DNA from 3 places in the Clostridium sardiniense genome. Region 2 is predicted to be linked to each of the others. Evidence: riboswitches for the same ligand, from Rfam matches in the RefSeq annotation. Region 2 holds a riboswitch; each other region holds the start of a gene.
What was found. A riboswitch is a leader RNA that binds a small molecule or an ion and turns the genes downstream of it on or off. The one in region 2 is predicted to bind S-adenosylmethionine.

Region 1 (4,726 bases), on a different contig from region 2:
TTAGACTTTTTGAGATTTTTTCTTTATAATGGAATTACAAAAGATAAGAGGAGGGAATTTTATGAATAAAACAATAATCAAAACAAATAACGCACCTGCTGCAATAGGACCATACTCACAAGGTGTTAGAATAGGTAATATGGTATACACATCAGGTCAAATTCCACTAAATCCAGAAACAAAGGAATTAGTAACAGAAATAAAGGCTGCTACAAGACAAAGTTTAACAAATGTTAAGGGTATTCTTGAAGAAGCTGGAACAAGTATGGAGAATGTTATAAAGACAACAGTTTTTGTTAAAGATTTAAATGATTTTGCTGCTGTTAATGAAGTTTATGCAACATTCTTCCAAGGTGAACCACCTGCAAGAAGCTGTGTGGAAGTTGCTAAATTACCACTAGATGCACCTGTTGAAATTGAAGTAATTGCTATAGTAGAATAGTATTTAAGTTTAAAAATAAAAAAAGGCTAAAAATCTTTTAAGATTCTTAGCCTTTTTTATTAATATAAATAGTTTATACAGTCAAATATAGTTTTCTTCTATTATTCTTTAATATTCTATTTTAATTTTTTCGTTATTAAATTTTTTAATTAAAGTAAATAATGATTTTAGACCACTATATAAAATTATTATTAGAGCTATACCTTGAATTATATAGAAAATAAAATATATGTGATTATATATATTTTCAGAAAAGTTTTCTATAGTAGAAGCAACTTCATTAGTTAATAATAAAATTGTTAAAGCTTTATAACTTAATCCTTTTTCATTTTTAAAAGAATATCTAACCCAACAAGTAAATATAAAAATACAGAAAATATCTAGAGCCAGTTTAATAAAATAATCTATGTTCATAGTCTCATCTCCTAAAAATAAATTTCGTATATTATATTAAAAATCAGTAGAAAAAGTTTAATTACAAATTACATATTAAATTCTAAATTATTTGAATAAATCTACTTAAATTCAAAAAATTACACTTGAATTATAACATTTTTTTTGAAGAGATATTTAATTGAATTGAATATTTTACAAAAAGTACATAATGATAAAATATAGTAGGTTATTAATTTTTTATTTAAGGTATAAATGTTATGAAATTTTATAATAAGTATCAAGTTATTCATAAATAATATAATTAATGAATAACTTGATTATTTTTTGTGAAATTTATAATATTATAATTTATAATATTATAAATTTATATTATTATAAATATATACAAATTACGGAATTAATGCAGAATCAATTAATGAGATGAAGGGAAGTTTAAACATGGATATTTTACTTATGAAAATAACAATAAGAAATTCTTGGGTAGGTTCCTTAAAAGAAAAAAGAATGATAGTTAGAAGTGTTACTCAAAGATTAAAAAATAAATTTAACATATCAGTTGGAGAAGTTGATAGGCAAGATGAGCATAAGTTTATGGTTATTGGTATAGCAGCTGTATGTGGCAATGTAAAAATAGCACATTCTACAAAGGAAAAGATATTAGATTTCTTAGAAGAAAACATTGAAGGGAAAATTATAGATATTGAGGAAGAAACAGAAATATTTTAATTAGTATGGAGGATATAATGAAGTTTAGGGTAGCTAAGTATGGGGATTTAAATCAAATAAAACTAATGATAGATGAGGTATTAGAAAGCGGTGTAGGGACAGGGCTTAATTGGACAAAGGAATATCCAACTATTAAAGATTTTGAAATGGATCTTAAAAATGGAGATTTATTTGTAATGGAATCTGAGGATTCAGAATATAATATAAAAAATAATATTGTTGGAGCTGTAGTTTTAAATAGCTCTGAAGATATAAATTATAAAAAACTAAAATGGAGTAATTCACAAAAAGCTTTAGTTATACATAGATTAATGGTAAGTCCCAAGTTTTCAAGAAGTGGTAATGGAAAAAGACTTTTAAAGTTTATTGAAGAGGAATGCATACGACGTGAATTATCACATATAAGACTAGATACAAACACTGAAAATATAAGAGCTAAGAAGCTATATATAGGAAGTGGATATGAAGAGGTTGGAGTGATAAATCTTCAAGGAAAAGACGGGGATTTTATCTGTCTAGAAAAAATATTATAAAAACATTGATAAATTACTGGAAATTTATTATTGACAAAACTTTTTTTAAATATTATATTAATATACAAGAAGTTTGAAAAAATTTTAAAATTAGAATATTAAAACTAAATATTAGGTTTCTTATCAAGAGTGGTGGAGGGACTGGCCCTATGAAACCCGGCAACCTACGGACAATACTAAATGTTCGATTATAGATTCTTCAGGAGTGAGGAGTTTATTTGTTATGAGTATTTATACTTTATTGTTACGTGTGGTGCTAAATCCTGCAGCAAGATAATTGCTGATAGATGAGAGAATAAATTAATAGGGTGATTATATCATGCACTAGGGATTTATTCTCTAGTGCATTTTTTATTTTATTAAGTTTAAGATGCAAAGAGTAGAAGAAACCTATTTTTTAACCAAGAGTTAAAGAATCATTAAAAGGTATTTTTCTACTCTTATTTATTTTCATAAAAGGGGGCAAAATTTATGATAAAGATAGAGAGCATAAAAAAGAATTTTGGAAAATCAGAGGTTTTAAAAGATATATCATTAGAGATAAAGAAAGGAGCGATATATGGAATAATTGGACATAGTGGGGCAGGTAAATCAACATTGCTAAGATGTTTAAATGGGCTTGAGAGTTATGATTCAGGTTCAATAAAAGTAATGGGAAAGGAGATTAAAACACTAAATAAAAAAGAGATAAGGGAACTTAGAAAAGACCTTGGAATGATTTTTCAAAGTTTTAACCTCTTAAGCCGTAAGAATGTTTATGAAAATATTGCATTACCTTTAGAGGTTTGGGGATTTAGCAAAGAAAAGATAAATGAGAGAGTATTAGAATTATTAAGATTAGTATCTCTAGAAGATAAAGCAAGTAGTAAGCCAGCTGAGCTTAGTGGGGGACAAAAGCAAAGGGTGGCAATTGCAAGAGCATTAGCTTTAGAACCAAAGATTTTATTATGTGATGAAGCAACATCAGCACTAGATCCAAAGACAACTAAAGATATACTATCACTATTATCAAGAATAAATAAAGAACTTGGAATAACCATAGTTATAGTAACCCACCAAATGGAAGTTGTTAAGGAGGTATGCGAAGAGATAACACTTTTAGAAGATGGAGTAGTTAAAGCACAAGGTAAGTCAGCAGATTTATTCTTAAAACCAGGACTTTCGCTTAAAAAATTCTTAGGGGATGACGATATAGATATATTACCTGATGATGGAGTCAATATAAAAATATTCTTCCCAAAAGACTTCTCAGAGAATGCGCTTATAACTAAGATGGCAAAGGATACAAATAAAGATTTTTCAATAGTTTGGGGCAAACTTGAAAGATTTAGAGGGGATGTACTTGGAAGTTTAGTTATAAGTATCAATAGGGAAGATGAGGTCTATATATTAGATTATTTAAGAAGAAAGAATGTTCAGTGGGAGGTATTATAGATGTTTGAAGAAATATTAAAAGCTACAGGTGAAACGGCCTATATGGTAATATTATCTACAATTTGTGCATTAATAGCTGGAATTATAATAGCCATAGTTCTTACATTAACTGCACCAGATGGATTAAAGCCAAATAAAAGTGTATATAGAGTATTAGATTTTATAGTAAATATTTTAAGAAGTTTTCCATTTGTAATACTTATGGTAGCATTATTCCCACTTAGTAAATTGATAGTTGGGACAACTGTTGGAAAAGAGGCTATGATAGTTCCGCTTGCTATTGCAACAGCACCTTTTATTGCAAGAATAATAGAAAGTGCATTAAGAGAAGTGGACAAAGGGGTAATTGAAGCTGCAAAATCATTTGGGGCAACAGATAGTCAAATAATATTTAAGGTAATGTTTAAAGAAGCAATACCAGCTATGATTTCCGGATTAACATTAACAATAATAAGCGTAATTGGATATTCAGCTATGGCGGGGGCAGTAGCTGGAGGAGGACTTGGAGATGTTGCTATAAGATATGGATACCATAGATATGAAACAGATTATATGATAGTAACAGTAATACTTTTAATAATCATAGTTCAAGTTTTACAGACTTTAGGAAATTATTTTTATAAGAAACTTTCAAAATAAAAATTAAATTTAGCAAAAAGCAATAAATAATAAGGGGGATTTTCAATATGAAAAAAAGAGGATTAATATCAACAGTTCTAGTAGGAGTTTTATCATTAGCGTTAGTAGGATGCGGGGGCAGTTCTAAAGACGATAAAACAATAACAATTGGAGTTACACCAGTTCCACATAAGGAGATTGTAGAACATATAAAACCTAAGTTAGAGGAAAAGGGATATAAAGTAAATATAAAAGAATTTACAGATTATGTTACACCTAATAAGGCATTATCAGAGGGAAGTTTAGATGCAAACTTCTTTCAACATATACCATATTTGAATAAACAAAATGAAGCAGAGAATTTGGGATTAACTTATACAGCAAAAGTTCATTTAGAGCCTTTAGGATTATATTCAAAAAATATAAAAGATATTAAGGATTTAAAAGATGGAGCAACTATAGCAATTCCAAATGATCCATCAAATGAAGCAAGAGCACTTAAACTTTTAGAATCTCATGGACTTATAAAGGTTAAAGAGGGAGAGCTTGTAACTCCAAAAGATATAACAGAAAATAA
Region 2 (4,726 bases):
AGGTCTACGAAGTCTCCCATTTTGTAGAATGAAATAATCTCATCTTCCCCTAAATCATTTATAAGTTCAACCTTGTAAGGTTCGTCTTTCATAAGCTCTAAAGCTTCATTTCTTGGTAATTCAAATCTTTCAATTTGAGGATTTTCTTTAACTATTTTTTTCATTTCAGCTTCGATTTTTTCTAAATCTTGTGCACTAAATGCACCTTCTTTATCAAAATCATAGTAGAATCCATCTTCGATTGCAGGTCCTATAGCAATCTTAACCTCTGGGAATAATCTTTTAACAGCATAAGCTAATACGTGTGATGCACTGTGTCTTAAAGCATCTTTTCCTTCTTGTGAATCAAAAGTGCAAAGACCAACTTCACAATCTTCGTTTATTGTATGACGTAAATCAACAACCTCTCCATTTACTAATCCGCAGAAAGCATTTCTAGCTAATCCTTCGCTAATACTTTTTGCTACGTCTAAAACTGATACACCTTTTTCAAATTCTTTAACTGATCCGTCTTTTAAACTAACTTTAATCATCTTAAAAAACTCCTTTCTTTCTTTATATTAAAACTAAAAATTATTTACTAAAATAAAAAAACTCCGTCTCTAAAAATTAGAGACGAAGTATAATATCCGTGGTTCCACTCTAGTTATTCTTAAGATTAAATCTTAAGAATCACTTTAATATGTCGTAACGTGACAATGACGGACTGGATTGGAGTCACTCCGAGTTAGTTTTCTGTTAAGCTCATATAAAAGTACTTACAGCTAATGTACTCTCTCTCTGTAAATGAGGATTTAACATACTCTTCTCATCAATGTGTTTATCTTCTTAAGTTAATTTATATTATAATCATACAAATTTCAGATGTCAATAAATGCTTTCATAAAGTTTCTCGAGTTTAATATTTTCGAGCAATTCTTCAGAATAGTAAGATTTACCCATTAAAATAAATATAATATCTTCTTTTTTATAGCCTTCTTTATATAATTTTATATCTTTTGTCAAACGCTTAACCATATTGGTAGAAGCGTTTAATATATTACAAAGTTCCTTAAAAGAGTAGTATCTTTTGGGAAGAAGTTTATATAGCTTTTTTTGTAATTTAATTTTATAAGAAATATCTGTTTCAAGAGAGTGATGTGGTCCTAATCTTCCACGATGGTGATATTCGCATAGATACATATAATTTAACTCTATATCAAAACCACCTTCATTTTTATGAACAATGTGATGAATATCAGCTTCTTTATTACATATTTCACAAAAATACAATGATAAACCTCCTTAATCTATATTTAATAATTATAGATAAAAAAATTAGTTAAATCAATTAACAGAATATTTATATAAAATAAAAAATTAAATTGTATAAATCAAGGGTAAAAACAATAAAAAATGGTATAATATACTATATAATATATTATATTGAGATTTATGAAGAAGGGTGATATTTATGAGAGATAACTACAATTCATTTAATTTCTGGACTAATAATGTTAACGAACACAAAGCAATAAGAGGGCATGCTTTTACAAATGAATTGCCAACAAGCAAATCGGTATATATACATGCACTTATATTTTCTAACAAAAATGGAATAGAAAATATTTATTCATACTTTTCAAATCCAAGAGTGTTATTAGGCTATATACAACACTCATTTTGTCAAAAAGCATTCTATAAATGGGCATATGGAACAGAAAAATTAGTAATGAAAATTCCAGCCGTTTCAACTTGTGATCTAATAAATAATCTTTTGAAAAAGAATAAAATTTCCAAAGAAGAAGCAAAAATAATGAAAGAACAATATACATTTTTAAGTAATCTATGGGATAAAGATGACAGCGAAATTATAACGGAGTTAGTGAAGTTTGCAAAAGAGTTTAATAAGGTTTGGGTTGGAGATAACAAACAATTCTTATATATAAAAGTATTCAAAACAGCAAAGGACTTAGGAGAATTCATTGATGATTCAATAAGAATGACAAACAAGGAAGAAGAGTTTAAATAAGGAATAGGATTATCATTAGATCAATGGAGAGAAGTATACTTAAAGGTTGGAGAAGATAAGGAATGCTCAAATATATTTAGAAAAATTCTTTTAAATAAATTATCAGAAACACTTTAATAAGGTTAATGTAAATAAGCAATTCATTTAGGTATATGAATTGCTTATTTTTATTAAATTAATATTCAAATTAGTATTAATTTGAATTATTTAGGAATATTAGTAACTTATAAATGTTGACATAGTCTATTAACATTGTTACAATAAAGCATAATCAAAATTAAAAAAAGTCTTATCAAGAGTGGTGGAGGGACTGGCCCTATGAAACCCGGCAACCTACTAATAATTAAGGTGGGAATGACTATAAGAGAATCAATGTATAACATGCATTGATTGTTTGTCATTTTTAATTATAGAGTGTGGTGCTAAATCCAGCAGTGAAAACTGATAGATAAGTAGTATTTATAGAGTGTATATAAAGCTTCTGATTTCTATCAGAAGCTTTTTTATTTTGTGTATAGGAACTTTAGGGAGGGCAAAAAATGAACAAAGAGAATAAAGGGAATTGGTGGGCGCTTTTACCATTAATAGTGTTTGTGGTTGTATATGTTGGAATTGCAATAATTGCAAAGGATTTTTATGCAGTTTCTGTGATAATACCATTTTTAATTGCATCAGTTGTGGCTTTAGTTATGAATACTAAAGTTAGATTTGAAGAAAAACTACAGATTTTCTGCAAAGGAGCAGGAGATACTAATATAATCTTAATGATTTTAATATTTATATTAGCAGGAGCATTTGCAGCTGTTGCTAAATCTATGGGGGCAGTTGATTCAACTGTAAACTTAGGGCTTTCAGTATTACCACCAAATCTTTTGGTAACAGGAATATTTATAGTTGCATGCTTCATAGCATTATCAGTTGGAACATCAATGGGAACAATAGTTGCGCTTGTACCAATAGCACTTGGAGTATCTGAAAAGACTGGAATAGCTGTAGCCTTAGTAGTTGGAGCTGTTGTAAGCGGAGCAATGTTTGGGGACAACTTATCAATTATATCTGATACAACAATAGCAGCAACAAGAACACAGGGCTGTGATATGAGAGATAAGTTTAGAATGAACTTTAAAATAGTATTACCAGCTGCAATAATTACAGCAATTATTTTTATGGTTATAACTAGTGGAACGGAAGCTATTAGCTTAGGTAGTTATGATTATAGCTTAATAAAAATCGTTCCATACATAGGTGTTTTAGTTGCAGCACTTGCAGGAATAAATGTTATATTTGTTTTAGCATCTGGAATAATTTTAGCAGGGACTATCGGAATTGGGACTGGAAGTTTTGATATTATAGGACTTTTTAAAAGTATGGCAGAAGGTATAAATGGTATGAGTGAATTAATAATAATATCATTATTAATAGCTGGTATGGTTGCAATTATAAAATACAATGGAGGAATTGACTTTATACTTCATAAGGGATTAAAAAACTTTAAAACTAGAAGAGGTGCAGAGCTTGGAATTGGAGCTTTAGCAAGCTTAGTTGATATATGTACTGCAAATAATACAATAGCAATAGTTACAGTAGGACCAATTGCTAAAGACATATCAAATGAATTTGATTTAGAGCCAAAGAGAGTTGCAGGTATTATGGACATGTTCGCATGTGCATTCCAAGGGATAATACCTTATGGTGCTCAGCTTATATCAGCAGCAGGACTTGCGGCAATATCACCTATTGAAATAATGCAATATCTGTTCTACCCATATCTAATGGGTATATCAGCGGTAGTTGCTATAATATTTTACTGGAGTAGAAGAAAAGAAGAAAATAGAGTAAAATAAAAAAGCCCGAGTTTGGGCTTTTTTATTTTAGTACATCTAGTTTACTAGGCATATGCATTGGGATGAGATTCCAAGACCTTCTCCAGTAAAACCAAGTCCTTCTTCTGTAGTAGCTTTAATGTTTATTTGATTAAACTCTATGTTTAATGCCGCTGCTACATTACGTCTCATTATCTCTATATAAGGAGCCATCTTTGGCTTTTGTGAAATTATTGTTGCATCGATATTACCTATCTTATAGTCATGAACCTTTAAAAGATTTCCAACTTCTTTAAGAAGAGCTATGCTTGATATCCCTTTATACTTTGGGTCAGTATCAGGGAAATGTGTACCTATATCACCTAATGCTGTAGCTCCAAGTAGTGAGTCCATAATTGCATGAATGAGAACGTCGGCATCAGAGTGACCTAATAATCCAAGTTCATAAGGGATTGTAACGCCACCTAAAATCAAATCTCTACCTTGAACTAAACGATGTACATCATAACCTAAGCCAATACGCATATCTTTCACCTCTCTAATATTTCTTCTATAAGTTTAACATAAAAATATAGTATAAAGAAGTAAACGGTATTAACCTCGCGACGCTTATACTTAAAATCAACATAAATAACATTTGATTTCATAAAAAAATCACCGATACAATTAGTGCTTTTTATAATATATTACAAAAGTATTTAATAAATGATTATTAATTTGTAATTTCATTTAAAAAAAACAGGTATTTAGGTATAATTAAATATAAGAATAGATATTATTTGACAAAAATAATGTCGACGTAGGGGGGAGCGTATAGATTTGGAGATATTCGATAGAAATAAATATAAATTTTCAGATATACCAAGTTTAGTAGAGATAAGTGATGAGGTAA
Region 3 (4,726 bases), on a different contig from region 2:
AGCTCCTCACCTTCATTTACATACTTAGATTTTATCTCTTCTTCTACTAAATCACAAACTTCTTCAACACCTGTAGTTGCACAAGCATCAAATATTAATCCCTTTGTTAAGTCTACTTTTTCATAAAATCTTATCCGTCTCTCTACATCATTTCCAAGGGTCACAGCCATCAGCACACACCTATCACAGTCTTTTAACAAATTATATATATCTATTCCTTCTAAAAGCAAGTTAGTACCTATAAGTTCAATTTTATTTTCTCTTTTCTTAAGATTATACTCTTCATAAATAAATTTAGGTGTAAAGAAATCTCTACACTCTTTCTTTACACCCGAAATTTTATTCATAATATTTTTGGGCTTCTCTTGCCCTCTATATCCTAAGTATCTTAAAATTTCTGATTCCTGAAGAGTAATCTCCCTCCCACTACTCTCCATATATATTAAGTGAGAATCCTTTGCTAATTACATCTTTTGCATATTCCTTTGCTCCAAAAAGAGAAATATCTTTATAATTTCCACATTGAACTTCATTACTTGCTGGTATATCCTCTGATTTTAATAAATTTCTAAGAACTGTCTCAACTGCTGCTTTTATTTCTATAGGATCTTTATCACCCCAAGTACTTAAATAAAATCCTGTTCTACATCCCATTGGGGATATATCAATAACTCCATCTAAATTTTCTCTAATATTATAAGCTAGGTGATGCTCTAGTGCATGCATAGCTGCTGTTCCAAAAGCCTCCTTATTAGGTTGCAGGAATCTTATATCAAACTTGCTTATCTTATCACCATGTCCTCCTTCGTATACACAACATTTTCTTATAAATGGTGCCTTTACCTTAGTGTGGTCTAGTTCAAAACTTTCTACTTTTTTCATACATTTGCCTCCTAATTATTAATTGTTTTAATGACTGTCTTAATATTTTCTTTAATCCTTTTTGCAACATAAGGATTATTCATTGTATAAAGATGAATGCCCTGAGCTCCACTAGAAGCTAAATCTATAATTTGTTCAACTGCATATGCAATACCTGCTTCTTTTAAAGCTTCTGGACTATATTCATACTTATTCATTATTTTTGAGAATTTATGCGGAATTTTTGCACCGCATAATTCTGTTATTCTCTCTATCTGCCTTTTATTTATTACTGGCATAATTCCAGCTTGAATTGGAGTTTTTATTCCATTTTTATTTATCTTATCTAAGAAATCATAATAAATATTGTTATCAAAAAACAGCTGAGAAATAAAGCTTGATGTACCTGAATCTATCTTTCTTTTCATATTATCTATTTCCATATCTATTGATTTATTTTCTATATGGCCTTCTGGATAACATGCTGAAATTATATTAAATCTTTTCTTTTTTTCTATATAACTTATGAGCTCACTTGCATAATTAAAGTCTTTTCTAGAGTCACCATTATCATCACCTCTTAATGCAAGTATGTTACTAACGTCTTCAAGTTCTAGTCTCTCTGTTATCTTATCTATATCATCTTTCTTAGAAGATATGCATGTTAAATGTGCTAAAGGTTCTATATTATACACATTTTTTATAAGTGATGATATCTCTGTAGTTTTGTTATTTATTAGACTACCACCTGCCCCATAGGTTACACTAATAAAATCCGGTTTTAAATCTGAAAGCTCATTTAAAGCTCTATATATACTTTTAACTGGTGAATTATTCTTTGGAGGAAATACCTCAAAAGAAAATACTAAATTTCTTTTATGAAAAATCTCCTTAATATTCATAATGCCCCCTTATTTATATCCTAAACTTCGAAATATAAAAAAGTCCTAGGATATTACACCTAAGACTTTAATCTTAAACTCATATCCTTATCTATCTGGAATTAGCACCACATACTATAACAAATTTATATATAAAAACCCCTAATAAATTATTGTTATACATAGGTTGCTGGGTTTCATAGGGCCAGTCCCTCCACCACTCTTGATAAGTATATATTCTATTTTGTATAATTATACATTAAAAATACTTTTTTGTAAATATATTCTAATTTTTATCTTTCATATTTTCAAAATATTCTTCTTTAAATAGAGCCATCAATATCTCATCATGATATTTTCCTTCTCTATATATTTCTCTTTTAAGACGACCTTCTTCTTTAAAGCCAAGCTTTTTATAACAAGCAATTGCTCTTGGATTTAATGAAAATACGCCAAGTTTTATTTTTTCCATATTACATTCTTCAAAGATAAATTTGATAAGTACAGATAGAGCATCATATCCGTAACCTTTTCCCCAATAATCTTTATCCCCAATCATGATTCCAATTATGCAATTTCTATTTTTAATACTAGTAGAGTTTATGCTACAACCACCTATTATACATCCACTTTCTAAATCTTCAATTGCAAAATCATATGTTTGATCATTATCTCTTCTTTTCTTAACCCACTCTTCTTCTTGCCAAAGTGCTAATGGAAATGAAGTTTCAATATTTAGAAGCCTTTTTACTTCATAATCATTTATAAAGTCATTAAGTTTTGCTATATCATCTTCCTTATGTGCTCTAAGAATTACCTTCTTCCCCTTATACATAAATCTAAGCCCCCTTTTTTATTTTCTAATCATAATAACAAAATATGGTTTATGTGTCAATATACTTAATATATTATCTATAATTATTAAATATTGTTTCTATAATTTATGAATCAGTAATACACTAATAATTAAATTTTTATAAAAAAATAAGCATCATTTTTAATATGATGCTTATTTTATGGATGATTGTAAAATAATAGTACTATAGATAAGAATGAACAAACTATGCTTATTCCAACTATAAACTGCACTATTTGTGGTTTTGTTAATCCTTTTTCTTCTAATCTAAAATGCATCTGACTTCTATCTGCCTGATACACTGGTTTTCCTTCATTAAACCTTTTAAATATAACAAATAAGTTATCAAATATAGGTACTGCTAGTGCTAATATTGGTAACAATAAGCTAAGTACAGTAGCTTGCTTAAAGGCACCATCTAATGCAATGATACTTAAAATAAATCCTAAAAAATTTGCACCTGAGTCTCCCATAAATACCTTTGCAGGATATCTATTGAATAATAAGAATCCTCCAATTGCCCCAGCAAGTATGATTGAAGTAGATGCTGAGTAACTTTGTCCTAAAATAATTGCTGCAATGAAGAATGTACCTGAAGAAACTAAAGAAATTCCTCCTGCAAGTCCATCCATTCCGTCTGACCAATTTATTACTGTCGTAACTCCAAATATCCAAGTAATACTCAAAACAAACTGTAAAAAAGTATTAAGAGCTACATAATCCCCTGTAAACGGATTAGTAAAGCCTTTAAATGCGACACCAGCATTAAATATTAATACTGCTGCTAATATTTGAATTATCAGTCTTGGAAGTATTGGAAATTCTTTTCCAACTGATTTATAGAAATCATCTATTAATCCTATACATACTATTAATAAAGATCCAATGAAGATCCATATACTTTCAGAATTACTTTCACTTCCAACGAAATAATATACTATAAAGAATCCTATAAACATTGCAAGTCCACCGCATAGTGGTGTTACTTTTTTGTGCTTCTTTCTTTGTGTAGGTTTATCAGTAAAACCAATTTTATGCGATAATTTCATTAATATCGGCATTAAAATTACAACCAATATGAAAGAAATCATAAACTCTATAAAATAATCCATATATTCCTTCTCCTAAATTAGGTTAGATTGTTAATTCTATGTAAAAAAAATTATAACCTATAAGAATTATACTATTAATGTAGGTTATTATCAATTATATTACGATAATTTTAATTTACTTTTAATTCTTTACCAAAATCTTGATTTTAAACACTTTTTACATAAACTAATTTATTTTTTAAACTCAAAAATAAATACACCTTAGAAAACCTAAGGTGTATTTTAGAATTAATTATCCTCTTTGCTCTATCATACTCTTGACTTTCATAAGTCTAGTTAAAGCACTTCTTTCATTTTCATCAAGTTTCATTCTTATGTACTTGATTGTCTCTTGAAGTTGAGGAATTGTCATATATTCTAGAGCATTAACTCTTCTTCTTGTTTTCTCTATTTCATCTGCCATAAGCTGACATGACTTTTCTACTTCTGCAAGTTCCAAAAGCTTAGGTAATATTCCATAAAGCTTTGTTATTGCATCATCAAGTTCTGATGATGTATTTGCAAATCCATATGGGAAGATACTACCTTCGTCACCTTCAAGCTGTCTTTTAAAGTTCATAACTGGAACATTAACACTCATTATGTTTTTGTTTCCAACATCTACAGAAATGCTTTCTTTTGGATAAGCAATTGCCTCTTCTAAGAACTCTGAACTCATTACGGCTCTAGCCATAACGAAATCCTTTAATGATCCTTCAAGTTGCCCTTCAACATCTTTTCTTAGATTATTGTTATACTTAACAAGATTAATGAATTGTCTCATTAACTCATCTTGCTTATCTTTTAAAAGCTTATGACCTCTAGTAGCTGTTGTTAATCTCTTTTTCAGCTTTGTGAGCTCCATTCTAGTAGGATTCACATTTAATCTAGCCATAGCCTATTCTTCCTCTCTTGGCATATATTTTTCAAGGTACTCATCTCTAATTCTCTTAAGCTCTGTTCTAGGAAGTAGTGCTAATAACTTCCAACCTAAATCTAGAGTTTCAGTGATTGTTCTATTTGCTTCAAATCCTTGT

Region 1: another riboswitch for S-adenosylmethionine. It lies ahead of K5V21_RS07465 (methionine ABC transporter ATP-binding protein); the one in region 2 lies ahead of K5V21_RS04000 (Na+/H+ antiporter NhaC family protein).
Region 3: another riboswitch for S-adenosylmethionine. It lies ahead of metF (methylenetetrahydrofolate reductase [NAD(P)H]); the one in region 2 lies ahead of K5V21_RS04000 (Na+/H+ antiporter NhaC family protein).

What each region holds. Positions count from the first base shown of each region.
Region 1 covers NZ_JAIKTU010000005.1:159,070-163,795, reverse strand. The annotation lists gene K5V21_RS07485 (RidA family protein) at 62-442, shown strand; gene K5V21_RS07480 (hypothetical protein) at 551-856, opposite strand; gene K5V21_RS07475 (DUF503 domain-containing protein) at 1,277-1,564, shown strand; gene K5V21_RS07470 (GNAT family N-acetyltransferase) at 1,582-2,097, shown strand; SAM riboswitch class I at 2,215-2,391, shown strand; gene K5V21_RS07465 (methionine ABC transporter ATP-binding protein) at 2,569-3,531, shown strand; gene K5V21_RS07460 (methionine ABC transporter permease) at 3,532-4,170, shown strand; gene K5V21_RS07455 (MetQ/NlpA family ABC transporter substrate-binding protein) at 4,218-4,726, shown strand, end outside.
Region 2 covers NZ_JAIKTU010000003.1:115,471-120,196, reverse strand. The annotation lists gene thrS (threonine--tRNA ligase) at 1-533, opposite strand, end outside; T-box leader at 609-824, opposite strand; gene K5V21_RS04010 (HNH endonuclease signature motif containing protein) at 868-1,272, opposite strand; gene K5V21_RS04005 (hypothetical protein) at 1,454-2,011, shown strand; SAM riboswitch class I at 2,298-2,466, shown strand; gene K5V21_RS04000 (Na+/H+ antiporter NhaC family protein) at 2,551-3,855, shown strand; gene ispF (2-C-methyl-D-erythritol 2,4-cyclodiphosphate synthase) at 3,892-4,359, opposite strand; gene K5V21_RS03990 (anti-sigma factor domain-containing protein) at 4,654-4,726, shown strand, end outside.
Region 3 covers NZ_JAIKTU010000005.1:8,086-12,811, forward strand. The annotation lists gene K5V21_RS06780 (vitamin B12 dependent-methionine synthase activation domain-containing protein) at 1-347, opposite strand, end outside; gene K5V21_RS06785 (S-ribosylhomocysteine lyase) at 427-882, opposite strand; gene metF (methylenetetrahydrofolate reductase [NAD(P)H]) at 894-1,763, opposite strand; SAM riboswitch class I at 1,848-1,975, opposite strand; gene K5V21_RS06795 (GNAT family N-acetyltransferase) at 2,029-2,577, opposite strand; gene K5V21_RS06800 (MraY family glycosyltransferase) at 2,757-3,710, opposite strand; gene K5V21_RS06805 (V-type ATP synthase subunit D) at 3,943-4,584, opposite strand; gene K5V21_RS06810 (V-type ATP synthase subunit B) at 4,588-4,726, opposite strand, start outside.